2 regions of the Bradyrhizobium sp. USDA 4541 genome follow, and region 1 is predicted to be linked to the other one. Evidence: riboswitches for the same ligand, from Rfam matches in the RefSeq annotation. Region 1 holds a riboswitch; the other holds the start of a gene.
What was found. Region 1 has a riboswitch for glycine ahead of J2R80_RS23895 (D-amino acid dehydrogenase). Riboswitches for the same ligand answer to the same signal wherever they lie in the genome.
Positions count from the first base shown of each region.

Region 1 (7,587 bases):
CTCCTGGAAGATCATCGCCATCCGCGTGGCGCGGAGTTGCCGCAGCCGCCGGTCGCTGGCGGTGAGCAGTTCCTCGCCGACCAGTTTGACGCTGCCGCCAGACGGCACCAGCGTGCCCTTCTGCTGCAGGCCCATCACGGTGAGCGATGTCACCGACTTGCCCGAGCCGCTTTCGCCGACCAGGCACAGCGTCTCGCTTTCACGTACCTGCAGCGAGAGGTCGTCGATGATGCGATGCGCATCCGCCTTGCGGCCGAGGCCGACGACGAGATTGCTGATGTCGAGGACGACGTTGGTCATGTCAGGGTCTCTTGGCGCTGCGAAGGAATTTACCCACTGTCATTCCGGGATGGTGCGCCAGCACCAGACCCGGAATCTCGAGATTCCGGGTTCGATGCTTCGCATCGCCCCGGAATGACGGCTTCAGAAGAGCTGAAGCCGTCACTTGCCCTCACGCTGCTTCATGCGGGGATCGAGCGCGTCGCGGGCGGCGTCGCCGATCAGGTTGACGCTGAGAATGGCGATCGAGAGCAGCAGCCCCGGCCAGAAGATCAGCGACGGCTTGACCTGGAAATAGGCGCGGCCCTCGGCCATGATGTTGCCCCATGTCGGCGTTTCCGGCGAGATGCCGGCGCCGAGGAACGACAGGATCGCCTCGGTCAAGATCGCGGACGCGCAGACATAGGTGCCTTGCACGATCAGCGGCGCGATGGTGTTCGGCATCAAATGCCGCCACATGATCTTCGGCAGGCTGGTGCCGAGCGAGATCGCGGCCTCGACATAAGGTTCCTCGCGTGCGGTCAGCACCACCGAGCGCACCAGCCGCGCCACGCGCGGGATCTCGGGGATGGTGATCGCGACCATCACGGTCCAGATGCTGGCGCCCGAAAGCGACACCACGGCGATCGCGAGCAGGATGGCGGGGATCGCCATCAAGCCGTCCATCACGCGCATCAGCACCGCATCGACCCAGCGGAAGAAGCCGGCGACGAGGCCGATCAGAAGGCCGATGGCGATCGAGCAGACGGCGGCGCCGAGCCCGATCACCAGCGAGATCCGTGCGCCGTAGATGATGCGCGACAACAGGTCGCGGCCATAAGCGTCGGTGCCGAGCAGATATTGCGCGCTCGACGGCTTCAGCCGCTGCGACGGCGTCAGCAGCAGAGGATCGTGCGGCGCAAGCAGCGGCGCGAAGATCGCCATCAGGATGATGAGGGCGAGGCTGATCGTCGCAACCGCGATGATCGGCGTCGACGTCAGGAAGCCGAACTTGACGCGGAACGGCCGGGTGACGGGAAGCGAGGATTCGGGAAGGGTTTCGATCGCCATTGCTCAGTACCGGATACGAGGATCGAGCAGGGTGTAGGCGAGGTCGATCAACAGATTGACCGCGACGTAGATACCCGACGTCAACAGGATCATCGCCTGGATCACCGGATAGTCGCGCGCCAGCACCGCATCGACGGTGAGGCGGCCGATGCCGGGCAGATTGAACACGCTCTCGGTGACGACGACGCCGGAGATTAGCAGCGCGAAGCCGGAACCGATCACCGTGATGACCGGCACGGCGGCGTTGCGCAGCGCATGGCGCAGCAGCACACCGGTCTCGCCGATGCCCTTGGCCCGCGCCGTGCGCACGTAATCCTCGCCGAGCACATCGAGCATCGAGGCCCGCGTCATGCGTGCGATCAGCGCGACATAGATGAAGGAGAGTGTGCAGGTCGGCAGGATGAGGCGCTGGAAGAACGGACCGAAGCCGGCCGAGATGCTCTTGAAGCCCTGTACCGGAACCCAGCGCAGATCAATCGCAAAGATCTGGATCAGCACATAGCCGATGACGAACACCGGCACCGAGAAGCCGAGCACGGAAAGCCCCATCACGAAGCGGTCGATCCAGGTGCCGTGCTTCCACGCCGCGATCACGCCGAGCGGCACCGCCACCAGGATCGAGAGGATGATGGTGGCCAGCGCGACCGAGATCGAGGGCTCGAGGCGCGGGACGATCATTTCGAGGATCGGCTTGTTCGAGATCAGGGAGACGCCGAGGTCGCCGTGCAGCAACTTGGCGATCCAGGTGTAGAACTGGATGTAGATCGGCTCGTTCAGACCAAGCGAGGTCCGAATGCGTTCGAGCTGTTCGGGAGTCGCGTTGTCGCCGGCGAGGATGGCGGCCGGGTCGCCCGGCGTCAGCCGCAGCAACAGGAACACGAACAGAGCCACCACGCCCATCACGGGAATGGCGGCGAGGATGCGGCGAAGCAGATATCCGAGCAAATTTGATCCGTTGGGTTGTGGTCGATGAAGTCCCCAGCGGGACCGTTGCACACCAGACCGTAGCACAGATGGTAGCAGACTCACGGTAGAACTTGAGCAAGTCCCATGCCATCGGTGCTGCGGATTTTGCGGTGCAGCTAATCAGTCCTGTTGGCCGCGATTATTCCTCCGGTGAAGTTTGAAGCAGTCCACTGGAAGGTGGATTGATTTCAGCTTTGCGCGCGTCGGCGGGCACGTCGAGCCCGGCACCGAACGTCGGCGCCATCGGCGGCGTGTCGAGGTCGCGCCAATCGTCGATCGCCTGGGCCACCATCTGCGCCGTCGCCGCCGACAGTGTCCAGCCAAGATGACCGTGGCCCGTATTGTAGAACACGCCCGGAATCCGTCCGGCGCGAACCACCGGCATCATGTTCGGCATCATCGGGCGCAAGCCCGCCCATGGCACGACTTTCGACGTGTCGATCTCCGGGAAATGATGCCGCACCCAGTCCACCAGCGGTTGAATGCGATCGGCGCGAATGTCGCGGTTGAAGCCGTTGAACTCGGCGGTGCCGGCGACGCGGAAGCGGTCGGCGCCGAGCCGGCTGGTGACGATCTTCGCAGCTTCATCGAGCAGGCTGACGGTTGGGGCCGCATTCCGGCTTTGCGGCGCATCGAGCTGCACCGTGATCGAATAGCCCTTCACCGGATAGACATTGACGCGGTCGTTGAGCAGGCTGGCGAAGTGGCGGCTCGCCACGCCGGCGCAAATCACGATCCCGTCCGCCTGTAGCTGCTGGCGCGTCGCGACCGCAGCATCATGTGAAGCAGCTTCGTTCCAGCCGATGCGGAAGCCGTCATCGCCGTGTGCGATCGTGTCGACGTCGGCTTCATGGACGAAGCTCGCGCCACGGCGGATGCAGGCGTCGGCAAGCCCACGCGTGAATTTGTGAATATCGCCGGTCGCGTCCGACGGCGTGAAGAAGCCGCCATAGCAGGTTGTCTGCAGCGCGGGTTCGATGACGCGGATCTCGTCCGGGGTCACCGGCCGGCGGTCGAGCCCGCCTTGCTGCAGCAGCGTGTTGACCTTGAGGCCGGCTTCGAAGCCGGCCCTGTCGTGATAGACGTGCAGGATGCCGCGGCGTTCGAGATCGAAGGCGATGTTTTCGCGCTCTGCGATCGAGAACAGATGCTTGCGCGCTTCGATGGCGAGCTTCGTGGTCTCGATGGTGTTGCCGCGATAGCGCGTGATGTGGCCTACGAACTCGCCGATCCAGGAATATTTGTGCCAGCTCGGCTTCGGGTTCATCAGCAGCGGCGCGTCGCTTCTCAGCATCCAGCGCAGCCCCTTGAGGATGGTCGCGGCGCTGTTCCACACCTCGGCGTTGCTGGCGGAGAGTTGTCCGCCATTGGCGAACGAGGTTTCCATCGCGGCGTAGCGATGCCTGTCGAGGACAGTCACCTTGTAGCCGCGTTCAAGCAGGGCATAGGCCGTCGTTACGCCGGTGATGCCGGCGCCGATGATCGCGATGTGTGGCATGATAGTTGTCAGGCTCCCGTGGGTAAGAGTCGCCGAACCGCCGGTGAAACCGGCATCGGCGCCCCATCTGTCACGGTACCTGAGAGCTTGATCCGCATCGGGCTGTGGCCAGAAGCGAACTATCCCCTTCGGTGGACGTCATGGCCCTTGATGTGCGGCCATGTTCGTCTCTCTCCAGATCGTCCTGACGATACAGTCCTTTTGCCTGAGAGTTTCCGGGGCGGTTGCTCCGTCGGCGCCGAAGCCAACAACACGATTGTTGTCGCTTCGATCTCTCCCGCATCGTCGCGTTGGACGGCCGGACCGTAGGCGAAGCCTCAAAAATGGACAAGGCTAAATTTCGATCCGGCAGTGCCAACGTGTTGTGCAGTGCAAATCGATGTCAGTCCAGCGTCGCCAGCAGTGCCGCCATCAGGCGGCCGCGTTCGGCGAGGCTGTCGACCTCGATGTGCTCGTTGAGCGTATGTGCATCGGCGCCGCGAACGCCAAGGCCGTCGAGCGTGGGGATGCCCATCGCGCCGGTGAAGTTGCCGTCTGAGCCGCCGCCGGCGCTGCCGTGCGGCAGATCGAGACCCATCGCTGCAGCAAGGCCTTTTGCCTTTTCATAGAGCGCCATGGTGCCCGCATCGGGCTCCCACACCGGGCGGGTGACGCCGCGCGTCACCTTGAAGGTCACGTCGTTGGCGGTGCCCGACAGTGCCAGCATGCGCTCGACGCCACGGTCGAGATCGGCCTGGCGCTTGGCCATGCTGAGCGCTTCGCCGGTACAGGTCGTCGCGACGCAATTGACCCACTGGCCGCCATGCACGATGCCGACCGAGAAGGTGCAGTCCTCGGTGGTCATGCCGTCGATGGCGATGATCTGCCGCGCCATCTCGCGGATCGCGGAGCGGCCGGAAGACAGCGTTGCGCCGGCATGGCTGGGCTTGCCGGTGGCTTCCAGGTTGAAGCGCGCGATCGCATAGCGGCCGGTGACGACGCCGTTGTTCGGACGGCCGGGCTCCGGCACCAGCACATATTTGTTGCGCGCGGCTTCCGCCTCGATGATGTCGCGCGTCGACGGCGTGCCGACCTCTTCGTCGGGGGTGAACAGCACGGTGATCGGCAGCGGAGTCGTAAAGGAGGCGCGCGCCAATTGCCTGATCGCCTCGATCGACAGGTAGTTGCCGCCCTTCATGTCGAAGATGCCCGGCCCGAAGCACTTGTTGCCTTCGCGCCGCCACTTCAGCTTCTCGATGGTGCCGACGGGGTGAACGGTGTCCAGATGGCCGGCGATCAGGATGCCGGGCTGGCCTTGTTTCGGATGGGGAAAACGGGCGCGGACGCAGCCCGCGAAGCCCTGGCGTCCGGCGATGCGCTCGATCGTCGCACCCATGATCGCCATCTCGCGGGCGGCGAGATCGAGCATGCGTTCGACCGCGGCGGCGTCCCAGGTCGGGCTTTCGCATTCCACCCAGCTGCGCAGGCCCTGCAGCATCGTTTCGGAATCAAAGGGGAGATTGGCGGGGTTCATCGTTGTTCTCTCTTGTTGTTCTGACGGCGCCGGCATCGCGCGCGCGTTACGAAAATCTCAGCCGACGATTTTGTAAAGCCAAAATCTGGCGCGCGGCCTCATTCGTTTGTGTACGTCCGATGCGACCTGAAACCGATTGACGCGCTTGGCGCTTGGTGCAAGTCTCGATTTCACAAGCCATACAGCATGTTAGTTCGCCTAAATAACGAACCACATGCATAACGAATAAGCCGGCTTTGACCAGTTACACGTCAGGAGAGATTGCATGTTCCCTATCTCGCGTTGGAAACACCGCACGCTAGCGGCCGCGTTGACGGCGCTCGCGCTGTCGTTCGCGCCGCAGGAATTGTCATTCGCGCCGCAGGCGATGGCCGCGGGCAAGACCATCACCGCGGTGATGCACTCGGATCTGCGCGTCATCGATCCGATCATGACCACGGCCTACATCACCCGCGATCATGGCTACATGATCTATGACACGCTGCTGGCGACGGATTCCAATTTCAAGATCCAGCCGCAGATGGCGGACTGGAAGGTTTCCGACGACAAGCTGACCTACACGTTCACGCTGCGCGACGGTCTGAAGTGGCACGACGGCGCGCCGGTCACCGCGGAAGACTGCGTCGCCTCGCTGCAGCGTTGGGGCAAGGTCGACGGCATGGGCCAGAAGCTGATGGACTTCGTCGCGAGCCTGGAGGCGACCGACGCCAAGACCATCACGCTGAAGCTGAAGGAACCCTACGGCCTCGTGCTGGAATCGATCGGCAAGCCGTCATCGCGCGTGCCGTTCATGATGCCGAAGCGTCTGGCCGAGACGCCGCCGGACAAGCCGATCCCGGAACAGATCGGCTCCGGACCGTTCAAATTCGTGCAGGCGGAATTCCAGCCGGGCGTGAAGGCGGTCTATGAGAAGAACAAGGACTACGTGCCGCGCAAGGAGCCGGCGAGCTGGACCGCAGGCGGCAAGGTGGTCAAGGTCGACCGCGTCGAGTGGGTCACGATGGCCGATGCGCAGACCGCGGTGAACGCGTTGCAATCCGGCGACATCGATTTCATGGAGAACCTTCCGTTCGACATGCTGCCGGTGCTCGAAGCCAATCCGGATCTCAAGATCGACGTCCTCAACAAGTTCGGCTTCCAGACCCTCGGACGCATGAACTTCCTCTATCCGCCGTTCGACAATCCGAAGGTGCGCCGGGCTGCGTTCCTGGCGATGAACCAGAAGGACGTGCTCGACGCGCTGGTCGGCAACGCCAAGTACCAGAGGATCTGCGGCGCCTTCTTCGTCTGCGGCACGCCGCTCGAGACCGACGTCGGGGCCGAAACGCTGGTGAAGGGCAACGGCCTGGCGGAAGCCAAGAAGGCGCTTGCCGCATCCGGCTATGACGGCACCCCCGTGGTGATCATGGCGCCGGGCGACGTCACGACGTTGAAAGCCCAACCGGTCGTGGCTGCGCAGCAGTTGCGCGAGGCCGGCTTCAAGGTCGACCTGCAGGCCACCGACTGGCAGACCGTGGTGACCCGCCGCGCCAGCCAGAAGCCGCCGAAGGAAGGCGGCTGGAACATGTTCTTCACCAACTGGGTCGCGGCCGACGTTTCCGATCCGATCGTCAACGCGTCGATCACCGGTCGCGGCAAGAATGGCGGCTGGTTCGGCTGGGCCGAAGACCCGAAGATCGAGGAGCTGCGTGACAAGTTCGCGCGCGCCGGCTCGGCTGAGGAAAAGAAGAAGATCGCCGCGGAAATCCAGACCGAGGCCTACGATCAGGTGATCTACGTTCCGCTCGGCCAGTACACCATTCCGAGCGCGTGGCGGAAGTCGCTGACCGGTGTGCTCGACGGCCCGGCGACGCCGATCTTCTGGAATATCGACAAGTCCGAGTAAGCTTGCGGCTTGACGCAAAAACAAATGGCCGGGACTTGTCCCGGCCATTTTCTTTTCGCGCTGTCGCGTGTCAGGTGTGGCTGTCGCGGAGCTGCTCCAATCCGTCGCTGAGCGGTGGTCCGCCTTGTGGTGCGTGCTGCGGCGGGGAGGGGCGCTCCTTGCGCTGATCGGGTTGGTCGGTTGCGCGCTGCGCGGATGGATCGTCGTTCGGCATCGTCATGCTCCAATTGCGGCATGACAACGAATACGCAGTGCACGGGTTCCGAACCGGCGACCGCTAATCGCCGTGATCTGGTGTCATGCTGCTTGGGCTCGACAGGCTCGTGAGCTGCGTCGGTCCGATGCCGGTTCCGCTCATCCAGACCGCCGCTCCAGCGGCAAACGCGAGCAGTCCGT
Region 1 is NZ_JALJZF010000001.1:5,071,251-5,078,837, forward strand. It holds gene J2R80_RS23880 (ABC transporter ATP-binding protein) at 1-300, opposite strand, end outside; gene J2R80_RS23885 (ABC transporter permease) at 442-1,329, opposite strand; gene J2R80_RS23890 (ABC transporter permease) at 1,333-2,274, opposite strand; gene J2R80_RS23895 (D-amino acid dehydrogenase) at 2,435-3,793, opposite strand; glycine riboswitch at 3,859-3,973, opposite strand; glycine riboswitch at 3,977-4,083, opposite strand; gene J2R80_RS23900 (M20/M25/M40 family metallo-hydrolase) at 4,176-5,306, opposite strand; gene J2R80_RS23905 (ABC transporter substrate-binding protein) at 5,572-7,191, shown strand; gene J2R80_RS23910 (hypothetical protein) at 7,262-7,405, opposite strand; gene J2R80_RS23915 (hypothetical protein) at 7,469-7,587, opposite strand, start outside.

Region 2 (7,587 bases), 170 kb from region 1:
CGGCCGGGAAGCAGCCCTCGGCGCGGGTGTAGGCCCGGTTCCAGACATCGTCGGCGATGTCGTGCACGGTATGCGGCGCGTGGCGCAGGGGCGAGGCCTCGACCTTCCAGCGGCCCTTCTCGATCTCCGCGATTTCGTCGCGGATCGCGATCATGGCGTCGCAGAACCGGTCGATCTCGAACTTCGATTCCGATTCCGTCGGTTCGATCATCAGCGTGCCCGCCACCGGGAAGCTCATGGTCGGCGCGTGGAAGCCGTAGTCGATCAGGCGTTTTGCGATGTCGTCGACGGTGACGCCGCTGGTCGTCTTCAGCGGCCGCGGATCGACGATGCACTCATGCGCAACGCGGCCGCGCTCGTTGCGGTACAGCACCGGAAAGTGCGGCTTCAGCCGTGCGGCGATGTAGTTGGCGTTGAGGATCGCGATCTCGGTGGCGCGCGTCAGACCTTCGCCGCCCATCATCAGGATGTAGATGTAGGAGATGGTCAGGATCGACGCCGAGCCAAACGGCGCGGCCGACACCGGGCCGATGGCGTGCGCAGTTGCCCCGTCGGTTGCGGGATGGCCCGGCAGATAGGGCGCAAGATGCGCCTTCACGCCGATCGGGCCCATGCCGGGGCCGCCGCCGCCATGCGGAATGCAGAAGGTCTTGTGCAAATTGAGATGGCTGACATCGGCGCCGTAATCGCCGGGCCGCGACAGTCCGACCTGCGCGTTCATGTTGGCGCCGTCGAGATAGACCTGGCCGCCATGGGCATGCACGATGTCGCAGATCTCGCGGATATGCTCCTCGAACACGCCGTGGGTCGACGGATAGGTGATCATGACCGCGGCAAGGTTGGCGGAGTGCTTCTCCGCCTTGGCGCGAAGATCATTGACGTCGACGTCGCCGCGCGCATCGCACGCGACGACCACGACCTCCATGCCGACCATCGCAGCCGAGGCCGGATTGGTGCCGTGCGCGGAGGAGGGGATCAGGCACACCTTGCGGTGCGGCTCGCCGCGCGCGAGGTGATAGCCTCGGATCGCCAGCAATCCGGCATATTCGCCCTGCGCGCCGGAGTTCGGCTGCAGCGAGACCGCGTCATAGCCGGTGATGTCGCACAGCCATTGCTCCAGCCGCTTGAACAGCGCGTGATAGCCCTTGGCCTGATCCGCGGGCGCGAACGGATGCAGATTGCCGAACGCCGGCCAGGTCAGCGGGATCATCTCCGTGGTGGCGTTGAGCTTCATCGTGCAGGAGCCGAGCGGGATCATCGCGCGGTCGAGCGCGAGGTCACGATCGCTGAGCTTGCGCATGTAGCGCAGCAGCTCGGTCTCGGAACGATGCGTGTTGAATACCGGATGGCTGAGGAAGGCGCTGGTGCGCCGCAGCTCCTTCGGCAGCGCCTCGTGCGCACCGGCCTCGATCTCGGCATAGCTGAGCTTGCCGCCGAACACGCGCCACACCGCCTCGACCGTCTCCGGCGTCGAGGTCTCGTCGAGCGCGATGCCGAGCGTGGTCGCGCCGATGCGCAGATTGATCCGCTCCGCCTGCGCGCGGGTGACGAGCTCGATCTGCTTGCTACCAGCCTCGACGGTTACGGTATCGAAGAACGCTTCGCTGGTCGGCGCGAAGCCGAGCTTGCGCAGGCCGGCCGCGAGCACGGTGGCGCGGCGATGCACGCTGCGTGCGATATGGGTCAGGCCCTCGGGACCGTGATAGACCGCATACATCGAGGCGATCACGGCGAGCAGCACCTGCGCGGTGCAGATGTTCGAGGTCGCCTTCTCGCGGCGGATATGCTGCTCGCGGGTCTGCAGCGCGAGGCGATAGGCGGGCTGCCCACGCGAATCCACCGAGAGGCCGACGATGCGGCCGGGCAGCGAGCGCTTCAGCGTGTCGCGCACCGCCATATAGGCGGCGTGCGGTCCGCCATACCCCATCGGCACGCCGAACCGCTGCGCCGAGCCGATCGCGATGTCGGCGCCGAGCTCGCCGGGCGAGGCGAGCAGCGTCAGCGACAGCAGGTCCGCCGCGACGATCGCAAGCGCGCCCTTGGCGCGCAGCGACGCGATGGCAGGCTTGAGGTCGCGTACCGCGCCCGATGTGCCCGGATATTGCAGCAGCGCACCGAGCACATCGGCGTTGTCGAGCTCGGTCAAGGGATCGCCGACCACCAGCGCCCAGCCCAGCGGCGCGGCGCGCGTGCGCATTACCGCCAGCGTCTGCGGATGCACCTCCTTGTCGACGAAGAACACCTTCGCCTTGACCTGCGAGTGCCGCTCGGCGAGCGCCATCGCTTCCGCCGCTGCCGTCGCCTCGTCGAGCAGCGAGGCGTTGGCGACGTCGAGCCCGGTGAGATCGCAAATCATGGTCTGGAAGTTGAACAGCGCCTCGAGCCGGCCCTGGCTGATCTCCGGCTGGTACGGCGTATAGGCGGTGTACCAGGCCGGGTTCTCCAGAATGTTGCGCTGGATCACGGCGGGCAGGATGGTGCCGGAATAGCCCTGGCCGATCAGCGAGGTGAACACCTGGTTCTGCGCGGCGAGCTCGCCCATATGCGCGAGCGCCTCGGTCTCGCTCAGCGCCCGGCCGAGATCGAGCGGCGCCTTCTGCCGGATCGACGCCGGCAGCGTCTCGTTCATCAGCGCCTGCAGGCTCGCGGCGCCGACCGTCTCCAGCATCGCGTTGACGTCGCGCGGCGACGGTCCGATGTGGCGGCGGACGAAATCGGTGGCGGCTTCGTTGATCGGCTTGAAGGGCGCGTTCATGACGTGATCCTCGGAGTGATCCTTTAGGCGGTGTGCGCGGCGTAGGCGGCCTCGTCCATCAGGCCGCCGAGCTCGCCCTTGTCGGCAATCTTCAGCTTGAAGAACCAGGCCTTGCCGCCGGCGTCGGAATTGACCAGCGCGGGCTCGGCGGCGAGCGCGTCGTTGACCTCGACCACCTCGCCGGAGATCGGCGCGTAAACGTCGGAGGCGGCCTTGACGGATTCGACGACAGCGGCGGCCTCGGCCTGCTTCAGGCTGCGGCCGACCTTGGGCAGTTCGACGAACACGACGTCGCCGAGCTGCGACTGCGCATAGTCGGTGATCCCGATTGTGGCGACGTCGCCCTCGATGCGGAGCCATTCGTGGTCGGACGTGTACAGCGTCGTCATGGGGTCGATCCTTTGGCGTTCAGCGTTTGTAGGTATTGGGGACGAAGGGCGTAGCGGCGACTTTCAGCGGCAGCCGCTGGCCGCGCACTTCGGCGAAAACGGTGGTGCCGACGGCGGAAAGGGCCGTGGGCAGGTAGCCCATCGCAACCGGCGCATTGAGGCTCGGGCCGAAGCCGCCCGAGGTCACCTTGCCGATCTGCTCGGTCGAGCCGGCATCGGCGAACAGCGCGGCGCCTTCGCGCACCGGTGCGCGGCCGTCAGGCTTCAGGCCGACCCGTCGGCGCGCAGCGCCATCTGCGAATTGCGCGAGAATTTTGTCGGCGCCGGAGAAGCCGCCGGCGCGGGCGCCGCCGCTGCGGCGAACCTTCTGCACCGACCATTCCAGCGCGCCTTCGACCGGCGTCGTCGTGGTGTCGATGTCATGGCCATAGAGGCACAGCCCGGCTTCGAGCCGCAGGCTGTCGCGCGCGCCGAGCCCGATCGGCAACACGTCGGGATTGTCGAGCAGCGCGGTGACCAGGGCTTCCACCTTGTCTGCGGGCACGGAAATCTCAAAGCCGTCCTCGCCGGTATAGCCGGAGCGCGAGACGAAGCAGTCGACGTCACTGAGCCGGCGCGGACCGGCATCCATGAATTTCATCGAACCGACATCTGCACAAAGTTTCGCCAACGCCGATTCCGCTTTCGGGCCCTGCAGCGCGATCAGCGCGCGGTCGGCCAGCGAGATGATCTCGCAGGCGTCGGAGAGATTCGCGCGCAGATGCGCCTCGTCCTCGGCCTTGCAAGCGGCGTTGACCACCAGGAACAGGTGATCGCCGAAATTCGCCACCATCAGGTCGTCGAGCAGGCCACCGTCATTATTGGTGAATTGCGCGTAGCGCTGCCGTCCCGGCGCGATGCCGACGATGTCCTGCGGCACCAGTTTTTCCAGTGCGAGCGCGGCATCCGCGACCTTGCCGGATTTGGCCTTCAGCACGAGCTGGCCCATGTGCGACACATCGAACAGGCCGGCTTCCTTGCGGGTGTGCAGGTGCTCCTTCAGCACGCCAGCCGCGTATTGCACCGGCATGTCATAGCCGGCGAACGGCACCATCTTGGCGCCCCGCGCAAGGTGCAGCGCGTGCAGCGGGGTCTGTTTCAGCGGGGAGGTTTCGCGCGCAAGCATCACAGGGCCCTCGCGGTTCCCGCCGGGGACCTATTTCCCCTTGAGAAACCTGCAGAAAGCCCCATCTGTCGCTGTGCCTGAGAGTATTATCCCGTCGGCGGACGCATCGGGGCGAACCCCAGCGTCTCTTTCCAGATGTCAGACGTCACGCGGTCCTTTTGCCTGAGAGTTTCCGGGGCGGTTGCTCCTTCGGCGCCGGCGGTAAGGCCGGTCTCTCCCGACGTGACTAGGTATAGGTAGGTAGAAAACACGGCGCCACCAAGACTGTCAACGCAGCTGCAGCAACTATCCAATGGGCTTTGTGCTGCCGCGGCAAGCCCATGATCCGCCTGCACAGTTTCTGGACACCGCAGCTGGCAATGTCTAAAAGCGTTCGGCCGGAAAATGACGCCTTTTTGCGGCTGGCCGGCCACTTTTTCCGATTGGATGAACATGAGCAGCGTCAACGACATCAGGTCGACATTTCTGAACTACTTCAAGGCGAACGGGCACGAGATCGTGGCCTCGTCGCCGCTGGTGCCGCGCAACGACCCGACCTTGATGTTCAACAATGCCGGCATGGTGCAGTTCAAGAACGTCTTCACCGGGATCGAGAAGCGTCCCTATCAGCGTGCCACCACGGCGCAGAAATGCGTGCGCGCCGGCGGCAAGCACAACGACCTCGACAATGTCGGCTACACCGCGCGCCATCTCACCTTCTTCGAGATGCTCGGCAACTTCTCGTTCGGCGATTACTTCAAGGAGCGCGCGATCGAGCTGGCCTGGAACCTGATCACGAAGGAGTTCGGGCTGAAGAAGGACAAGCTGCTCGTCACCGTCTACCACGACGACGACGAGGCGGCGGGCCACTGGAAGAAGATCGCCGGCTTCTCGGATGACCGCATCATACGGATCGCGACCTCGGACAATTTCTGGGCGATGGGCGATACCGGCCCGTGCGGGCCGTGCTCCGAAATCTTCATCGATCGCGGCGAGCACATCTGGGGCGGTCCGCCGGGCACGCCTGAGGAGGACGGCGACCGCTTCCTGGAGTTCTGGAACCTGGTGTTCATGCAGTACGAGCAGGTGACGAAGGAGGAGCGCGTGGCGCTGCCGCGTCCCTCGATCGATACCGGCATGGGCCTGGAGCGCATGGCGTCGATCTTGCAGGGCGTCGAAAGCGTGTTCGAGAGCGACCTGTTCCGCAACCTGATCGATGCGGCATCGTCGGCGCTCGGCCATGGGCCGAACGCGCGGAACGTGGCGTCGTACCGGGTGATCGCGGACCATCTGCGTTCGTCGGCTTTCCTGATCGCCGATGGCGTGCTGCCGTCGAACGAGGGCCGCGGCTATGTGCTGCGCCGGATCATGCGCCGCGCGATGCGCCATGCGCAGCTGCTCGGCGCGAGCGAGCCGCTGATGCATCGGCTGGTCTGGGCGCTGGTCCGCGAGATGGGCCAGGCTTATCCGGACTTAGTGCGCGCTGAGAAGCTGATCGAGGAGACGCTGCGGCTGGAAGAGACGCGGTTCCGCAAGACCCTGGTGCGCGGATTGTCGCTGCTCGACGAGAAGAGCGCCGGCCTCAAGAAGGGCGACATGTTCGACGGCGACACCGCCTTCACCCTGTACGACACCTTTGGTTTCCCGCTGGACCTGACCCAGGACGCGTTGAAGTCGCGCGGTATCAGCGTCGACCAGGCGGCGTTCACCGACGCGATGGAGCGCCAGCGCATCAAGGCGCGTGCGTCCTGGGCGGGCTCCGGCGAGGCGGCGAGCGAAGCGATCTGGTTCCCGCTGCGCGAGAAGCTCGGCGCGACCGAGTTTCTGGGCTACGAGACCGAGAGCGCGGAAGGCGCGGTGACGGCGCTGATCAAGGACGGCGCCGAAGTCGCGAGCCTCAAGGCCGGCGAGAGCGGCGCGATCGTCTTGAACCAGACGCCGTTCTACGGCGAGTCCGGCGGCCAGGTCGGCGACACCGGCGTGCTGACCGGGGAGGGCGTTAAGTTCCGCGTCACCGACACGCAGAAGAAGGCCGGCGATCTCTTTGTGCATCTCGGCACGGTGGAGCAGGGCACGCTCGGTGTCGGCACCGCATTACAGCTCGAGGTCGACCACACCAGGCGCTCGTCGATCCGCGCCAACCATTCGGCGACGCATCTGTTGCACGAGGCGCTCCGCCAGGTGCTCGGCGATCACATCGCGCAGCGCGGCTCGCTGGTGACGCCGGACCGGCTGCGCTTCGACTTCGTGCATCCGAAGCAGATCACGCCGGAAGAGCTCGCCCGGATCGAGGACATCGCCAACGATGTCGTGCTGGAGAATGACGAGGTCACGACCCGGGTCATGGGCGTCGACGATGCCCGCGAGGCCGGCGCCCGCGCGCTGTTCGGCGAGAAATACGGCGACGAGGTTCGCGTCGTGTCGATGGGCAAGGGCGCCCGCGATCACGGCCAGAACGCGCTTGGCTGGTCGGTCGAGCTCTGCGGCGGCACCCATGTCCGCCGCACCGGTGACATCGGCATGATTTCCGTGACCAGCGAGGGCGCGGTCGCGTCCGGCGTGCGCCGTATCGAGGCGCTGACCGGGCATCATGCGCGCAAGCACGCCAACGACACCATCGCGCTGGCCAAGACCGCGGCGCTGGAGCTGCGCACCACGATCGACGACGTGCCGGCGCGCATCACAGCTCTGATGGAAGAGCGCAAGAAGCTCGAGCGCGATTTGTCCGACGCCCGCAAGAAGCTCGCGATGGGCGGCGGCGGTGCGTCGAACGGCGCCGCCTCAGCCGTTCGCGAGGTCGGCAATGTCAAGCTGCTGGCGCGCGCGGTCGAGGGCGTCGAGACCAAGGATCTCAAGAGTCTCGTCGACGACGGCAAGAAGCAGATCGGCTCGGGCGTGGTCGCGATCGTTGGCGTCACCGAGGACGGCAAGGCCGGCATCGTGGTCGGCGTCACTGCCGATCTGACCGCGCGGTTCAACGCGGTCGAGCTCGTGCGCAAGGGCTCCGAGGTGCTCGGCGGCAAGGGCGGCGGCGGCCGGCCCGACATGGCGCAGGCCGGCGGGCCCGACGGCGCCAAGGCCGACGCCGCGCTGTCGGCGATCGAACAGGCCATGACCCAACAGGCATCGGCTGGCGCCTGACGGAGAGGCTGATCGTGGCGACGGCTCCGCTTAAGCCCACGATCGGCGATCCCGGGCTGCGCGACCGTCTCTACGAGCTGCTCGAACGCGATGATCTGCCGCATTCGGGCGGCTTGCGCTTTGCCCGGGTCATCGTCGCCATCATCGCCGTCGATGTG
Region 2 is NZ_JALJZF010000001.1:4,904,233-4,911,819, forward strand. It holds gene gcvP (aminomethyl-transferring glycine dehydrogenase) at 1-2,755, opposite strand, end outside; gene gcvH (glycine cleavage system protein GcvH) at 2,779-3,144, opposite strand; gene gcvT (glycine cleavage system aminomethyltransferase GcvT) at 3,164-4,309, opposite strand; glycine riboswitch at 4,451-4,539, opposite strand; gene alaS (alanine--tRNA ligase) at 4,742-7,429, shown strand; gene J2R80_RS23080 (cyclic nucleotide-gated ion channel) at 7,441-7,587, shown strand, end outside.
Region 2: another riboswitch for glycine. It lies ahead of gcvT (glycine cleavage system aminomethyltransferase GcvT); the one in region 1 lies ahead of J2R80_RS23895 (D-amino acid dehydrogenase).